DNA from 2 places in the Streptomyces malachitofuscus genome. Region 1 is predicted to be linked to the other one. Evidence: riboswitches for the same ligand, from Rfam matches in the RefSeq annotation. Region 1 holds a riboswitch; the other holds the start of a gene.
The links. A riboswitch is a leader RNA that binds a small molecule or an ion and turns the genes downstream of it on or off. The one in region 1 is predicted to bind glycine.

Region 2: linked by a shared signal. The riboswitch ahead of gcvT (glycine cleavage system aminomethyltransferase GcvT) and the one ahead of gcvP (aminomethyl-transferring glycine dehydrogenase) in region 1 are both predicted to bind glycine.

What each region holds. Positions count from the first base shown of each region.
Region 1 covers NZ_JBVIGA010000009.1:253,099-260,952, reverse strand. The annotation lists gene ACZ44S_RS16075 (DUF881 domain-containing protein) at 1-35, shown strand, start outside; gene ACZ44S_RS16070 (FHA domain-containing protein) at 97-1,029, shown strand; gene ftsR (transcriptional regulator FtsR) at 1,068-1,811, shown strand; gene ACZ44S_RS16060 (bifunctional nuclease family protein) at 1,894-2,367, shown strand; gene ACZ44S_RS16055 (MerR family transcriptional regulator) at 2,562-3,245, shown strand; gene ACZ44S_RS16050 (DNA polymerase IV) at 3,298-4,689, shown strand; gene ACZ44S_RS16045 (PRC-barrel domain-containing protein) at 4,700-5,074, opposite strand; glycine riboswitch at 5,188-5,283, shown strand; gene gcvP (aminomethyl-transferring glycine dehydrogenase) at 5,458-7,854, shown strand, end outside.
Region 2 covers NZ_JBVIGA010000040.1:15,183-23,036, reverse strand. The annotation lists gene ACZ44S_RS36530 (helix-turn-helix domain-containing protein) at 1-147, shown strand, start outside; gene ACZ44S_RS36525 (EF-hand domain-containing protein) at 197-409, shown strand; gene ACZ44S_RS36520 (glycoside hydrolase family 25 protein) at 460-1,017, opposite strand; gene ACZ44S_RS36515 (L-serine ammonia-lyase) at 1,097-2,464, opposite strand; gene glyA (serine hydroxymethyltransferase) at 2,589-3,848, opposite strand; gene gcvH (glycine cleavage system protein GcvH) at 3,863-4,240, opposite strand; gene gcvT (glycine cleavage system aminomethyltransferase GcvT) at 4,367-5,485, opposite strand; glycine riboswitch at 5,560-5,685, opposite strand; glycine riboswitch at 5,686-5,786, opposite strand; gene ACZ44S_RS36495 (AAA family ATPase) at 6,008-6,676, shown strand; gene ACZ44S_RS36490 (enhanced serine sensitivity protein SseB) at 6,730-7,509, shown strand; gene ACZ44S_RS36485 (enhanced serine sensitivity protein SseB C-terminal domain-containing protein) at 7,658-7,854, shown strand, end outside.

The sequences.
Region 1 (7,854 bases):
AGCGGCCTGACTACGCTCGGTCGTCCTCCCGGTGAACCGGGGGTGCATGGGGGACGTCCGGCCAGGGCATGAGGTTGCGGGGGGTCGGCGCACCGAATGGGTGGTGCGTGGTGGAAACTGTCTGGCGGAGGCGGACGTTGTGAAGATGTCCGGGTCGGCCAATGTGTTCAGTCAGGGTTCGTCCTGCCCCACGGGCGGGTCTGTTTCGGTCAAGGGGAATCGCCCGTGAAGTTGTTTGCGAAGTTGTTCGGCAAGAGCGCGCGGCGAGAGGACAGCGACAACGCGACCGCTCGTCATCGCGCACAGCCTGATGCGGAAGGTCAGCGTCCGCTGTTTCGGGACCAGCTGGGTCAGGGCGCGCCGTCCGTTGACCCTGCGCAGTCGGGCGGCATAGGTTTTGGACAGCCGTCGACCTCAGGTACGGGCGGGGGGTTCTCCGACCCGTACGCGTCCCAAGCCCCCGGTGGGCAGCCGCGGCAGGAGGATCCGTCCATGTCGGCCCTGGTGTGTACGAGGTGCGGTAACCGCAACGCGGAGAACAGCCGCTTCTGCTCCCACTGCGGTGCGCCGCTGAGGCCCGGAGTGGCCCCGGAGCGCCCCTCGGAGACGACGTCCACGATCTCGATCTCCGGCCTCGAGGCCTACGACGCCGAGGCCACCGGCCAGACGCCGATGCCGACGCTCTCTCCGGAGGCGCAGGCGGCCGTCGACGCGCTGCCGATGGGTTCGGCGCTCCTGGTCGTGCGCCGCGGGCCGAACTCGGGCAGCCGCTTCCTGCTGGACGGCGACCTGACCACGGCCGGGCGTCACCCGCAGAGCGACATCTTCCTGGACGACGTGACGGTCTCCCGGCGGCATGTGGAGTTCCGCCGCAGCCCGGACGGCTCGTTCACGGTCGCCGACGTCGGCAGCCTGAACGGCACGTACGTCAACCGTGAGCGGATCGACCAGGTCGCCTTGTCCAACGGTGACGAGGTGCAGATCGGCAAGTACCGGCTGGTCTTCTACGCGAGCCAGCGGAGCTACTGACCTCCCCGGATTCCGTCCGGGGACTCCAGGGAAGGTCCATGCCTCAGACACCGAGCGGCGGTGCCGGCCACGGCGCCGCCGCCGCGGACACCGGACTGATGAGCATCGGCGCGGTGCTTGGCGTGCTGCGTGAGGAATTTCCCGAGGTCACCATCTCCAAGATCCGCTTCCTGGAGTCGGAAGGGCTGATCGAGCCGCAGCGGACCCCGTCGGGGTACCGCAAGTTCAGCGCCGGGGACATCGAGCGCCTCGGCCATGTGCTGAGGATGCAGCGGGACCACTATCTGCCGCTCAAGGTGATCCGGGAGCACCTGGCGGCCATGGAGCGCGGGGAGGCCGTCGGGCTGCCCGCGCTGAGCCGTCCGGGTGACGGGGACGCCGATCCGGAGCCGGCCGCCGAGGACGGGCCCACGACGGCCCGCATCGGCCGCGCTCAGCTGCTCGCGGCCGTCGGCGCAGGAGAGCCCGAGCTCGCCGAGTGGGAGTCCTACGGGCTGCTCACTCCGGTCGAGGACGGGGTGTACGACGCCGAGGCGGTCACCGTCGCCGGTCTCATCACCGAGCTGGGGCGGTTCGGCATCGAGCCACGCCACCTCAGGGCGATGAAGGCCGCCGCCGACCGGGAGGCGGGCCTGGTGGATCAGGTGGTTGCCCCGCTGCGCCGCCACCGGAACCCGCAGACGCGGGCGCACGCCCAGGCCCGTACGAAGGAGCTGGCCGGCCTCGCGGTGAAGCTGCACGCGGCGCTGCTGCAGTCGGCGCTCGGGGTACGGCTGCCGTGAGCCACCGGATCAGGAGGCCGGATCGGGCACCCGTTCCCTGCCCGACTACCCAAACGTCCCGGGCACGGCCTAGGGTTGCTGTGTGAACGAGCTCGATGTCGTAGGTGTCCGGGTCGAGATGCCCTCCAACCAACCGATCGTGCTGTTGCGTGAAGTGGGCGGCGACCGCTACCTCCCCATCTGGATCGGACCGGGGGAGGCGACGGCCATCGCCTTCGCCCAGCAGGGCATGGCACCCGCACGGCCGCTGACCCACGACCTGTTCAAGGACGTGCTGGAGGCTGTCGGACAGGAGCTCACGGAAGTGCGCATCACCGATCTGCGCGAGGGCGTCTTCTACGCCGAGCTGGTCTTCGCCAGCGGGGTCGAGGTGAGTGCCCGTCCCTCCGACGCCATAGCGCTGGCCCTGCGCACGGGCACGCCGATCTACGGCAGCGACACGGTGCTCGACGACGCCGGGATCGCCATCCCGGACGAGCAGGAGGACGAGGTGGAGAAGTTCCGCGAGTTCCTCGACCAGATCTCGCCGGAGGACTTCGGGACCAGCAACCAGTGACCGAGGGCGACCGGCGCCGCATCAACCGGCCGCGAGGGCCCCGGCGGAAGGCATTCGGCTAGCCTTTCCCCACGGTGGGGCACGGGAAACCACTCTTAGGGTGATTATCACTCGGCGTGCCGAGTGTGGCGATCGTTGACGCACCCTTGGTGACTGCCTACCGTCGAGGAGGCAGGTCAAGGACGGAGGTCGGCGTGAGAAGCAGCGGCGACGGTACGGCTGGGGGTGCCCCCGAACCCGGTTTCGGGGCGAGCGGGCCGTATCCTCCCCAGAGCTCGCGGCTCCGCGTGGGCGGGGCGTATCCGGTGCAGAGCAGCCCGATCGATCACGTTCCGCAGTGGCCGACGGCGGTGCCGGACGGCGGAGGGGCGGCGGCCATGGCGTCCGAGGAGATCGGCTACCGGGGTCCCACGGCCTGCGCGGCCGCCGGCATCACCTACCGGCAGCTCGACTACTGGGCCCGCACCGGACTGGTCGAGCCCAGTGTGAGACCGGCCCATGGGTCGGGGACACAGCGGCTGTACAGCTTCCGCGACGTCGTCGTCCTGAAGATCGTCAAGCGGTTCCTGGACACCGGTGTCTCACTGCAGAACATCCGCACCGCCGTTCAGCATCTGCGCGAGCGCGGCTTCAGCGACCTGGAGCGCATGACGCTGATGAGCGACGGAGCCACGGTCTACGAGTGCACCTCGCCCGACGAGGTGCACTCGCTGCTCCAGGGCGGCCAGGGCGTCTTCGGCATCGCGGTGGGCGTGGTGTGGCGGGACGTCGAGAGCGCGCTCTCGCAGCTGCACGGGGAGCGCATCGACACCGGCGAGACCCTGGTCGGCCACAACCCGATGGACGAGCTGGCGCGCCGGCGCAACAAGGCCGTCTGAGAGCCCCTGAGTGAAGAGGGCAATGTCAGTGGCGTAGGGCAGCATCGGACATGTGAGATCCGCGCCCACGATCCTGCATCTCGACATGGATGCCTTCTTCGCCTCGGTGGAGCAGGCGTCCAAGCCGAGCCTGCGCGGGAAGGCCGTCGTCGTGGGCGGGCTCGGTCCCCGGGGTGTGGTCGCCACGGCCTCGTACGAGGCCCGGGTCTTCGGTGTCCACTCGGCGATGCCCATGTCCCAGGCCCGGCGGCTCGCGCCGAACGCCGCGTACCTGGTGCCGCGGTTCGCCCTCTACCGGTCGATCAGCGAGCAGGTGATGAAGCTGCTGCGGGCCCTGTCGCCCCTGGTGGAGCCGCTCAGCCTGGACGAGGCGTTCGTGGACCTGGAGGCCGGTGGCACCGCCTGGGACGAGCGGTCGGCCCGCCTGGCCGGAGCCAAGCTCCGCGCGGACATACGGGAGGTCACGGGGCTCACCGGGTCGGTGGGGCTGGCGGCCTCCAAGATGCTGGCGAAGATCGCGTCGGAGCAGGCCAAGCCGGACGGGCTGGTACTCATCGAGCCGGGGACGGAGCGGGCGCTGCTGGGGCCGCTGTCGGTCCGCACCCTGCCGGGCGTGGGGCCGGCCACGGGAGACCACCTGCGCCGGGCCGGTATCCACACGGTCGACGAGCTCGCCGAGGCGGGGGAGGACGAGCTCGTACGGCTGCTGGGCAAGGCGCATGGGCATGCGCTGTTCGCCATGGCCCTGGCCCGGGACGAGCGGCCCGTGGTGGCCGAGCGGGAGACCAAGTCGGTGTCGGTCGAGGACACCTACGACGTGGACATCCACGACCGGGTGCGGGTGGGGACGGAGGTGCAGCGGCTCGCCGACCGGTGCGTGCGCAGACTGCGGGGGGCGGGCCTGTCGGGCCGGACCATCGTGCTGAAGGTGCGGCGGTACGACTTCTCCACGCTCACCCGGTCCGAGACCCTGCGGGGGCCCACCGACGATCCGGCCGTCGTGCGGGAGGCGGCGGCACGGCTGCTGGACTCGGTCGACACCACGGGCGGGGTGCGTCTGCTGGGGGTCGGGGTCAGCGGACTGGCCGACTACACACAGGAGGACCTGTTCGCGCAGGCCGCCGGCGGGCGCGAGGAGGATCCGGTCCGCGAGGAACCCGAGGCCGCGCCCGCCGCCGAGGGGCCGGCGCCCGCCGAGCGGCGCTGGCCCGCGGGACACGACGTACGGCATGCCGTGCACGGCCACGGCTGGGTGCAGGGCAGCGGGCTGGGCCGGGTCACGGTGCGCTTCGAGACCCCCGACTCGGGCCCGGGCCGGGTGAAGACCTTCCGCGTCGACGATCCGGCCCTGGAACCGGCGGAGCCGCTGCCGCTGGTGTCACGCGGACCGGAGGAGGGCGAGGGCGTGAAGGCGGGCGGAGGGGCCGGGCCGGAGAGCGGGTGAGCGGGACGGGTCAGGCCTGATGGTCCTTCCCCGCGAGGTCGCCGAAGTCGCGGTCCGGAAGGGGCGGAGGGGCGGCGATGTCCAGACCGTAGTGGTGGTAGAGCTGGAGCTCCTGCTCGGGCGAGAGATGACGGCCCACGCCGAAGTCGGGAGCGTCCTTGATCAGAGCCCGTTCGAACGGCACGTGGAGGGCGCCGTCGATCAGTTCGCTGGGCTCCAGCGGGACGAAGGCGTCCCTGCTGAACAGGCCGGTGCGTATCGCCGCCCACTCGGGAACACCGGTGGCGTCGTCGAGGTACACCTCGTCGATCGTGCCGATCCTGGTTCCGTTGCGGTCGAACGCCTTGCGGCCGATCAGGTGGCGCGGATCGATGTCGGTCTGCACGGGCCCTCCACTGGTTGCAAACTCATCCGTAAGCACTACAAAAAGGCACAATCGACGGTGCGGCCACTCGAGGCCCCCGTGCTGTGCTCGCTGGTACCCTGGCAATCGGCCGCTGACCCCGTGCGGGAGAGTCCTCCGGACACCATCGGAGGCGCCGAAGGAGCAAATCCTCCCCGGAATCTCTCAGGCACACGTACCGCACGGACGAGGTCACTCTGGAAAGCAGAGCGGGTGTCGACGGCTTCCGCTCTCACCGACGGTGAAAGCCGGATTCCTTCGGGCGGTCCGGTGAAGCTCTCAGGTCGAGATGACAGAGGGGGAGGCCGTCCGGGCACCTGCGCCGTGGTGCCCCTCGAAGGTCGTCGGACCAGGAGGCCTCCTCAATGACCGCCCCTCGCACCCCGCTCTCCGAGCTCGAACAGGGAATCCCCTTCGAGCAGCGCCACATCGGCCCCGACCACGAGGCCCGGGCCAAGATGCTCGCCCAGGTCGGGTACGGCTCGCTGGACGAGCTGACGGCCGCCGCCGTGCCGGATGTCATCAAGAACGCCGACGCGCTGGACCTGCCGGGTGCGCGGAGCGAGGCCGAGGTGCTGGCCGAGCTGCGTGAGCTGGCCGACCGCAACCAGGTGCTCGGCTCCATGATCGGTCTCGGGTATTACGGCACCTTCACCCCGCCCGTCATCCTGCGCAACGTGATGGAGAACCCCGCCTGGTACACGGCGTACACGCCGTACCAGCCCGAGATCTCCCAGGGCCGGCTCGAGGCGCTGCTGAACTTCCAGACCGTGGTCGCCGAGCTCACCGGCCTGCCGACCTCCGGTGCCTCCCTGCTCGACGAGGGCACCGCCGCCGCCGAGGCGATGGCGCTGTCCCGGCGCATGGGCAGGAACAAGAAGGGCCTGTTCCTGGTCGACGCGGACGCCCTTCCGCAGACGATCGCCGTGATGGAGACCCGCGCCGAGCCGACCGGCGTCGAGGTCGTCGTCGCCGACCTGAGCGACGGCATCCCCGCCGAGCTCGCCGAGCGCGACATCAACGGCGTACTGATCCAGTACCCGGGCGCCTCCGGTGCCGTACGCGACATCAAGCCGCTGATCGACCAGGCGCACGAGCTGGGCGCGCTCGTCACCGTCGCCGCCGACCTGCTCGCCCTCACCCTGCTGAAGTCGCCCGGTGAGCTGGGCGCGGACATCGCCGTCGGCACGACGCAGCGCTTCGGTGTGCCGATGGGCTTCGGCGGACCGCACGCCGGCTACATGGCCGTGCAGGAGAAGATGGCACGCAGCCTGCCCGGGCGGCTCGTCGGCGTCTCCGTCGACGCCGACGGGCACAAGGCCTACCGTCTCGCCCTCCAGACCCGTGAGCAGCACATCCGCCGCGAGAAGGCCACCAGCAACATCTGCACCGCCCAGGTGCTGCTCGCCGTCATGGCCGGGATGTACGCCGTCTACCACGGCCCGGAGGGTCTGCGGCTGATAGCCCGGCGCACCCACCGGTACGCCACGGTCCTCGCCGAGGGGCTGCGGGCCGGCGGAGCCGAGATCGTGCACGGCTCCTACTTCGACACGCTGACCGTGCGCGTCCCCGGGCGGGCTGCCGAGGTTGTCGCCGCCGCCCGCGACAACGGCGTCAACCTGCGCCTCGTCGACGGCGACCTGGTCTCGATCGCCTGCGACGAGACCACCACCCGGGACCGGCTGGCCGCCGTGTGGAGCGCCTTCGGTGTCGAAGGAGACGTCGAGGCGCTGGACGCGGCCGCGCGGGACGCGCTGCCGGACGCCCTGCTGCGCACCGACGAGTACCTGACGCACCCCGTCTTCCACCAGCACCGCTCGGAGACGGCGATGCTGCGCTATCTGCGCCGGCTCGCCGACCGCGACTACGCGCTGGACCGCGGCATGATCCCGCTGGGCTCCTGCACCATGAAGCTCAACGCGACCACGGAGATGGAGCCGGTCACCTGGCCCGAGTTCGGGCAGCTGCACCCGTTCGTGCCCGCCGAGCAGGCTCAGGGCTACCTCACGCTCATCCGCGAGCTGGAGGAGCGTCTCGCCGAGGTCACCGGCTACGACACGGTCTCCCTCCAGCCCAACGCGGGCTCCCAGGGCGAGCTGGCCGGCCTGCTCGCGGTACGCGGCTACCACCGGGCCAACGGCGACGAGCAGCGCACCATCTGTCTCATCCCGTCCTCCGCGCACGGCACCAACGCGGCGAGCGCCGTGATGGCCGGCATGAAGGTCGTCGTCGTGAAGACGTCCGACGACGGCGAGGTCGACGTCGCGGACCTGCGGGCCAAGATCGCGCAGTACCGCGACGAGCTCGCCGTGCTGATGATCACCTACCCCTCGACGCACGGTGTGTTCGAGGAGCACGTCGCCGACATCTGCGCCGAGGTCCACGAGGCCGGCGGCCAGGTGTACGTGGACGGCGCCAACCTCAACGCGCTGGTGGGTCTGGCCAAGCCCGGCCACTTCGGCGGCGATGTCTCCCACCTGAACCTGCACAAGACCTTCTGCATCCCGCACGGCGGCGGCGGTCCCGGCGTCGGCCCGGTCGGCGTGCGGGCGCACCTCGCCCCCTACCTGCCGAACCACCCGCTCCAGCCCGAGGCGGGGCCGGAGACGGGCGTGGGGCCCATCTCGGCGGCGCCGTGGGGCTCTGCGGGCATCCTGCCCATCTCCTGGGCGTACGTCCGGCTCATGGGCGGCGAGGGCCTGAAGCGGGCCACGCAGGTGGCCGTGCTCAGTGCCAACTACATCGCCAAGCGTCTCGAGCCG
Region 2 (7,854 bases), on a different contig from region 1:
CGGGAACGCCTCGCGTCGGCGACCGACGTGCGCCTCGTCCGCTACCGCGAGCTGTCCGCGGTCGTGAACGGTGTGGAACCCCCGTCCTCCCACGAGGAGGAGTTCGGGTGGGTGGTCGCCGCACTGGAGGCTCAGGCGGCCCGATAATCTGACCTGCGTCAGCAAGACGGCAAAGTACGAGATGAGGGGCGGATCGGTGGCGGACATCGAGGAAGCGCGCAAGCAGTTCGAGCGGATCGATACGGACGGGGACGGGTTCATCACCGCTGCCGAGTTCAAGACCGCGCTGGCGCAGGGCGGGGACTGGAACGTCACCGAGGCGGTCGCGGAGGCCCTGATCAAGTCCCGCGACCTGGACGGCGACAAGGTCCTGTCGTTCGACGAGTTCTGGGCGCACCTGAACAAGTAGGTCCACCACAGTCCGGCCGAGGGCCGTGACCGGGGCGCCCTCGCCCGGGTCTAGGCGTCCTCGGCCCACTGTTTCAGCGCCGACCTGCTGGAGAAGTCCGCGACGTTCTTGTCCAGCGGGTCGTCGGTGTACTGGTGGAAGCGCCACTTCGCCTTGATGCGGGGCTTCCCGGCGGTGACGTAGTCGGCGATCCAGAGACCGTCGCCGGCGTAGGACGTCGTATCGACGTTGAGCCAGAAATTCCTGTTGCAATACAGAATGACTCTGTTGTTCGGACGCAGCTCCTTCACCTTGCGGATGAAGCGGTCCTTCTCCGAGTTGCTCGCGTGCGAGCCCTCGCCCGTCGTCTCCCAGTCGACCGCGAGGATGTCGCCCCCCTTCTCCGGAGCCTGGCTCACGAAGTACTCGGCCTGTGCGGTGAGATTTCCCGGCCAGAGAAAGTGATAGAACCCGACCACCAGACCGGCTTCCCTGCCGGTCCTGGTCTGGGCGCTGAGCTTGGGGTTCACATACGAGCGGCCCTCCGTCGCCTTGATGAAGACGAAGGAAAGGCCGTCCGTGTCGTACGAGGAGGACTGGTACGAGCTCACGTCGATGCCACGCAGCATGCGGGTCTCCCGTGTATTGCCGTGGGGGGACGGGAGTTGTCTTATTCCCCGCTTCAACCATGTTGACGCGGAATGCCGTTCAGCACTCGATGATGTTCACCGCCAGCCCGCCCCGGGCCGTTTCCTTGTACTTGACCGACATGTCCGCGCCGGTCTCCTTCATCGTCTTGATGACCTTGTCCAGGGAGACCTTGTGGGAGCCGTCGCCGCGCATCGCCATCCGCGCCGCGGTGACCGCCTTCACCGCGGCCATGCCGTTGCGCTCGATGCACGGGATCTGGACCAGCCCGCCGACCGGGTCGCAGGTCAGGCCGAGGTTGTGCTCCATGCCGATCTCGGCGGCGTTCTCCACCTGCTCCGGTGATCCGCCCAGCACCTCCGCGAGGGCGCCCGCCGCCATCGAGCAGGCGGAGCCGACCTCGCCCTGGCAGCCGACCTCGGCACCGGAGATGGAGGCGTTCTCCTTGAAGAGCATGCCGATGGCGCCCGCGGCGAGCAGGAAGCGGACCACGCCCTCCTCGTCGGCGCCGGGCACGAAGTTCATGTAGTAGTGCAGGACGGCCGGGATGATGCCGGCCGCTCCGTTGGTGGGCGCCGTGACGACCCGGCCGCCGGCCGCGTTCTCCTCGTTCACGGCCATCGCGTAGAGGGTGATCCACTCCATGGCCAGGGCCTGCGGATCCCCCTCCGAGCGCAGCTTGCGGGCGGTGTTCGCGGCACGGCGGCGGACCTTCAGACCGCCCGGCAGGATGCCCTCACGGGACATGCCGCGGTCGACGCAGGCCTGCATCACGCGCCAGATCTCCAGCAGCCCCGCGCGGATCTCCTCCTCCGACCGCCAGGCGCGCTCGTTCTCCAGCATCAGGGCGGAGATCGACAGACCCGTCTCCTCGGTGAGGCGCAGCAGCTCGTCGCCCGTGCGGAAGGGGTACTTCAGGACGGTGTCGTCGAGCTTGATGCGGTCCGCGCCCACCGCCTCCTCGTCGACGACGAATCCGCCGCCCACCGAGTAGTACGTCCGGCTCAGGACCTCGGCGCCGGAGGCGTCGTACGCCCACAGCGTCATCCCGTTGGCGTGGTAGGGGAGCGCCTTGCGGCGGTGCAGCACCATGTCGTCGTCGAAGGAGAACGCGATCTCGTGCTCGCCGAGCAGCCGGATCCGGCCACCGTCCTTGATCTTCTCCACCCGCTCGTCGGCCGACTCCACGTCCACCGTGCGCGGCGAGTCGCCCTCCAGGCCGAGCAGCACCGCCTTGGGCGTGCCGTGGCCGTGCCCGGTGGCGCCCAGCGAGCCGTACAGCTCCGCCCGCACCGAGGCGACCGAGTCCAGCAGGTCCTCGTTGCGCAGCCGCCGGGCGAACATCCGGGCCGCCCGCATCGGGCCGACCGTGTGCGAGCTGGACGGGCCGATGCCGATCGAGAAGAGATCGAAGACCGAGATGGCCACGGGGGGACTCCTAAGGGTTCGGCGGACGACGCTGTCCGCCTGCGGTTCATGGTGCGGGGCACCGCGCTCACCGACCCAGTGTGCGCGATGCCCCGGATGTCCGTACAAAGAAAAGCGTACAAAATTACGTCAGACCGGGGTACAGCGGGTGCTTCTCGGCGAGTGCCGTCACTCGGGCCCGGAGCGCCTCGATGTCGTAGGACGGCTTGAGCGTCTCCGCGATCACGTCCGCGACCTCGGTGAAGTCCTCGGCCGTGAAACCGCGGGTGGCCAGGGCGGGGGTGCCGATCCGCAGACCCGAGGTGACCATCGGCGGGCGCGGGTCGTTCGGGATCGCGTTGCGGTTCACGGTGATGCCGACCTCGTGCAGCCGGTCCTCGGCCTGCTGGCCGTCCAGCTCCGAGTTCCGCAGGTCGACCAGGACCAGGTGCACGTCCGTGCCGCCGGACAGCACGTCCACGCCCACGGCCCTGACGTCGTCCTTGACCAGACGCTCGGCCAGGATGCGGGCGCCCTCCAGGGTACGGCGCTGGCGCTCCTTGAACTCCTCGGAGGCGCACACCTTGAACGCGACCGCCTTGGCGGCGACCACATGCTCCAGCGGACCGCCCTGCTGGCCGGGGAAGACCGCGGAGTTGATCTTCTTGGCCAGCTCGGCCGTGGAGAGGATCACACCGCCGCGCGGGCCGCCGAGGGTCTTGTGCGTGGTGGTCGTCACGACATGGGCGTGCGGGACCGGGTTCGGGTGCAGGCCCGCGGCCACCAGGCCGGCGAAGTGCGCCATGTCGACCATGAGGTACGCGCCGACCTCGTCCGCGATCCGGCGGAACGCGGCGAAGTCGAGCTGACGCGGGTACGCCGACCAGCCGGCCACGATCAGCTTCGGCTTGTTCTCCTTGGCGAGCCGCTCGACCTCGGCCATGTCGACCTGTCCGTCGTCGCCGACGTGGTAGGCGACGACGTTGTAGAGCTTGCCGGAGAAATTGATCTTCATGCCGTGGGTCAGGTGCCCGCCGTGCGCGAGGTTCAGACCCATGATCGTGTCACCCGGCTTGAGCAGCGCGAACATCGCGGCCGCGTTGGCCTGGGCGCCCGAGTGCGGCTGCACGTTGGCGTGCTCGGCGCCGAACAGCTCCTTCACCCGGTCGATGGCGATCTGCTCGATCACGTCGACGTGCTCGCAGCCGCCGTAGTAGCGGCGGCCCGGGTAGCCCTCGGCGTACTTGTTGGTCAGGACCGAGCCCTGGGCCTCCATGACCGCGACCGGGGCGAAGTTCTCCGAGGCGATCATCTCGAGGGTGGACTGCTGACGGTGCAGCTCGGCGTCGACCGCGGCGGCCACCGCCGGGTCGAGCTCGTGCAGGGACGTGTTCAGAAGCGACATGCGGCTACGGCTCCTCAGCCCGCGATGTGGGCGTCGTACTCGGCGGCGGTCAGCAGGTCGGCCGGCTCGTCGGCGACACGCACCTTGAACAGCCAGCCCCCCTCGAAGGGGGCGGAGTTCACCAGCGAAGGGTCGTTCACCACGTCCTCGTTGACCTCGGTGATCTCACCGCTGACCGGGGAGTAGAGGTCGCTGACCGACTTGGTCGACTCCAGCTCGCCGCAGGTCTCGCCCGCGGTCACGGTGTCACCGACCTCGGGGAGCTGGACGAACACCACGTCGCCGAGCGCGTTGGCCGCGTGCTCCGTGATGCCGACCGTCGACACGCCGTCCTCGGCGGCCGTCAGCCACTCGTGCTCCTTGCTGTAACGCAGCTGCTGGGGGTTGCTCATGGCCTGAATTCTCCTGTACGCGGGGGACTGCTGATGACGATGGGACAGCGAAAAGCGCTGCTGAGCGGGTACGCGGGCGCCGGCTCGGGCGTGCGGTGCCCCGCCCGGGGGCTGCCTACGACGGTGTCACTTCTGCCGCTTGTAGAACGGCAGCGCCACGACCTCGTACGGCTCGTGGCTGCCGCGGATGTCCACGCCGACGCCCTCGGTGCCCGGCGCCGCGTGCGCCGCGTCGACGTACGCCATCGCGATCGGCTTGCCCAGCGTGGGGGAGGGGGCGCCGGAGGTGACCCGGCCGATCACCTCGCCGCCGGCCACGACCGCGTACCCGGAGCGCGGCACCCGGCGGCCCTCGGCGACCAGGCCGACCAGCACGCGGGGCGGCTGCGCGGCGGCGCGCTCGGCGGCCTCGGCCAGGGCGGCGCGGCCCACGAAGTCGCCCTCCTTCTCGAACTTCACCACCCGGCCCAGACCGGCGTCGAAGGGCGTGAGGTCGGTGCTCAGCTCGTTGCCGTACAGCGGCATGCCCGCCTCCAGGCGCAGCGTGTCCCGGCAGGACAGCCCGCACGGGACCAGGCCCTTTTCCTCGCCGGCCTTGGTCAGCGCCTGCCACAGCTCGACCGCGTGCTCCGGCTTCACGAACAGCTCGAAGCCGTCCTCGCCGGTGTAGCCGGTGCGGGCGATGAGCGCGGGGACACCGGCGACCGTACCGGGCAGACCGGCGTAGTACTTCAGACCGTCCAGATCGGCGTCGGTGAGCGACGCGAGGATCGCCGGGGACTCGGGGCCCTGCACGGCGAGCAGCGCGTACGCGTCGCGGTCGTCGCGGACCTCGGCGTCGAAACCGGCCGAGCGCTCGACCAGCGCGTCGAGCACCGTCCGGGCGTTGGAGGCGTTGGCGACGACCATGAACTCGGTCTCGCCGAGCCGGTAGACGATCAGATCGTCCAGGATGCCGCCGTCCTCGCGGCAGATCATGGTGTACCGGGCGCGGCCGGGCTTCACGCTCCCGATGTTGCCCACCAGGGCGTGGTCGAGGAGGGCGGCGGCCTGCGGGCCGGCGACGGTGATCTCGCCCATGTGCGAGAGGTCGAAGAGGCCGGCCCGGGTGCGCACGGCGTTGTGCTCGTCGCGCTCGGAGCCGTAGCGCAGGGGCATGTCCCAGCCGGCGAAGTCGGTCATCGTCGCGCCGAGCGACCGATGCAGGGCATCGAGCGCGGTCCGGCGGGGTTCGGTACTGCTCATCGGTCGGTCTCCCAGAGGCGATGGGGGTCCCTCCCGCGCGAGTTCATACCAGCGTGGGAGAAGGCGAGGGCAAATCCTCCCCATCTGTCATCGGAACCTGAGAGGTTCGCCATGACCGCCCGTACCGGGGAGGAGTCACGGCTTGCACCTTGGGTGGGGTCGCTGGAGCACGGCTGCAGCGGCCCGCTTTTCAGATGTGCCTCGCCCACGCGGTAACGGTGCCTGAGAGATTCAAGGGAGGGACTTGCTCCTTCGGCGCCCCGGCGGCACACGGTGCCGGGGACTCTCCCGCGCGGATTCAAACGGCCGGTATGCAGTTGGCGCGCACATCATTGCACGCATCGCCGGGGTCCGGCAGGGGGACCCTTCCCTGGGGTGCACAGGATGTGCGGGCACGGTCACAGGGAGCTGTGACAGGCCTGTTTCACGAAAGGCACGGAAACGAGAGACACCTGGCATTACCTTCTCTTTACACTCGGCGGGGACGGGACTCGTACCTGGCCCCAGGGGAGGACCATCACGGTGAACAGGACCACGGCGTGCGCCACCACCACCGGCGCCGCGCTGCCCGCGCAGCCGCCCGCTCGGGCCGGCCGGGCACGCGGCGCACTGCCGGCGCCCGTCGTCCGCGATCTGCGGGCACGCGCCGGCCGCAGCCCGCGCGCGCTGCTCTTCGGACCCCGCGACCTCGTCGTGGTCACCGGACTGCCCGGCAGCGGCAAATCCACGCTGATGCGGCGCACGGTGCGGGGCACCCGCGTCGACTCCCAGGACACCCGCGACCGCTGGGACCGCCGCATGCCGCGGTTCCTGCCGTACGCCGTGTACCGCCCGCTGGTCCGCCTCGCCCACTACGCGGGGCTGCGCCGCGCACTGCGCGCCGGCGGCCCGGTCGTCGTCCACGACTGCGGCACGCAGGCCTGGGTGCGGCGCTGGCTGGCCCGCGAGGCCCGGCGCCGGGGCGCGAGCCTGCATCTGCTGCTGCTCGACGTCACCCCGCAGCAGGCCCTGGCCGGCCAGCGCGAGCGCGGACGCGGAGTCTCCCGGTACGCCTTCCGGCGCCACCGCGCGGCGAGCGACCGGCTGTTGCGCGCGGTGCGGCGCGGCCGGGTGCCGGCGGGCTGCGGCTCGGCGGTGCTGATCGACCGGGACGCGGTGGACGCGCTGCACCGGATCGGCTTCGCGGGCTGACCCGATAGCCTTTTCAGCCACAGCAGTGGTTCCAGGCAGGCGGTAGGCGAAAGATGGACTTCCCGGCGGAATTCTCGGACCGGACGCACCCCCATCCGCACGGCGGATGGCCCGGTAACGAGCTGGAGGAGGTGCTCTCCGCCTCCCTCGGCGTCCCCTCCGCGGGGGCCAGGATCATCGAGGTGCTGGGCCGCAGCTTCGTCTGGGTCCCGCTGCCGAACGGCGGCGGCCCGCACAGCGGCCCGCTGGACCTGCCCACCATGGAGATCGACGGCCAGGCCTACGTCCCCGTCTTCAGCTCCGAGGAACAGTTCCGGCAGGTCGTCGGCTCCCACATGTCGTACACGATCGCCCCCGCCGTGGAGTTCGCCCGCGGCCTGCCGCCGCAGGCGGGGATCGCGGTGAACCCCGGCGGCGTGGTCTCCGCGCCGCTGCCGCCGGGCGCCGTCGCCGAACTGTGCCGGGCCGGACGCGGCCCGCTGGACGGCCCGGCGAGCGGCGGCCGGGTCCGGCTGTTCGAGCCCGACTGGCAGGACGACCCGGTGGACTTCCTCGGCGCGGCCTCGGAGGAGTTCGACTCCATCGGCGTCGTGACGACCGCCCGCCGCTGCCTGGCCGCGATCGAGACCGCGGACCCGGTCCTGTTCGTCGGCGTGGAACTGGCCCACGCGGAGGGCGACGCCCGCGCCCTGCCCCTGGACGCCCTGGGGCGGGCCCTGGGCCGCACCCCGACCCGCTGGCCGGTCAACCTGATCCTGATGGACCTGGCCCAGGACCCGGTGGCGGACTGGATGCGCACCCGGGTCACCCCCTTCTACCAACGCCACCCGTGACCGTCCGGGGACGCGGCCCCTGCCGCGCACTGAACGCAGACCGCCGGAGGCCGTCGGCTTAAGCTAGGTTCGTTCGCTGGCGAGGTGTGTTACGGAGGGGCGATACAAAGTGAGCGCTGGCACCGCGGCGGCCGGGCAGGTCGAGCACATGCTGCGCCAGGTGACGCCCGGGCGTTACGACGCCTATGAGGCGTTGCTGCGCGCTCTCGCGACCCCTTCGACCGGCCAGGTCTGGATGCTGCTGTGGCACGGCCAGGCCGGCTCCCCGGACGCCCAGTACGGGAACATGGACGTCGACGGCTTCGGCTACGCGCCCTGCGTCACCTCCGCCCAGGAGCTGTCCGC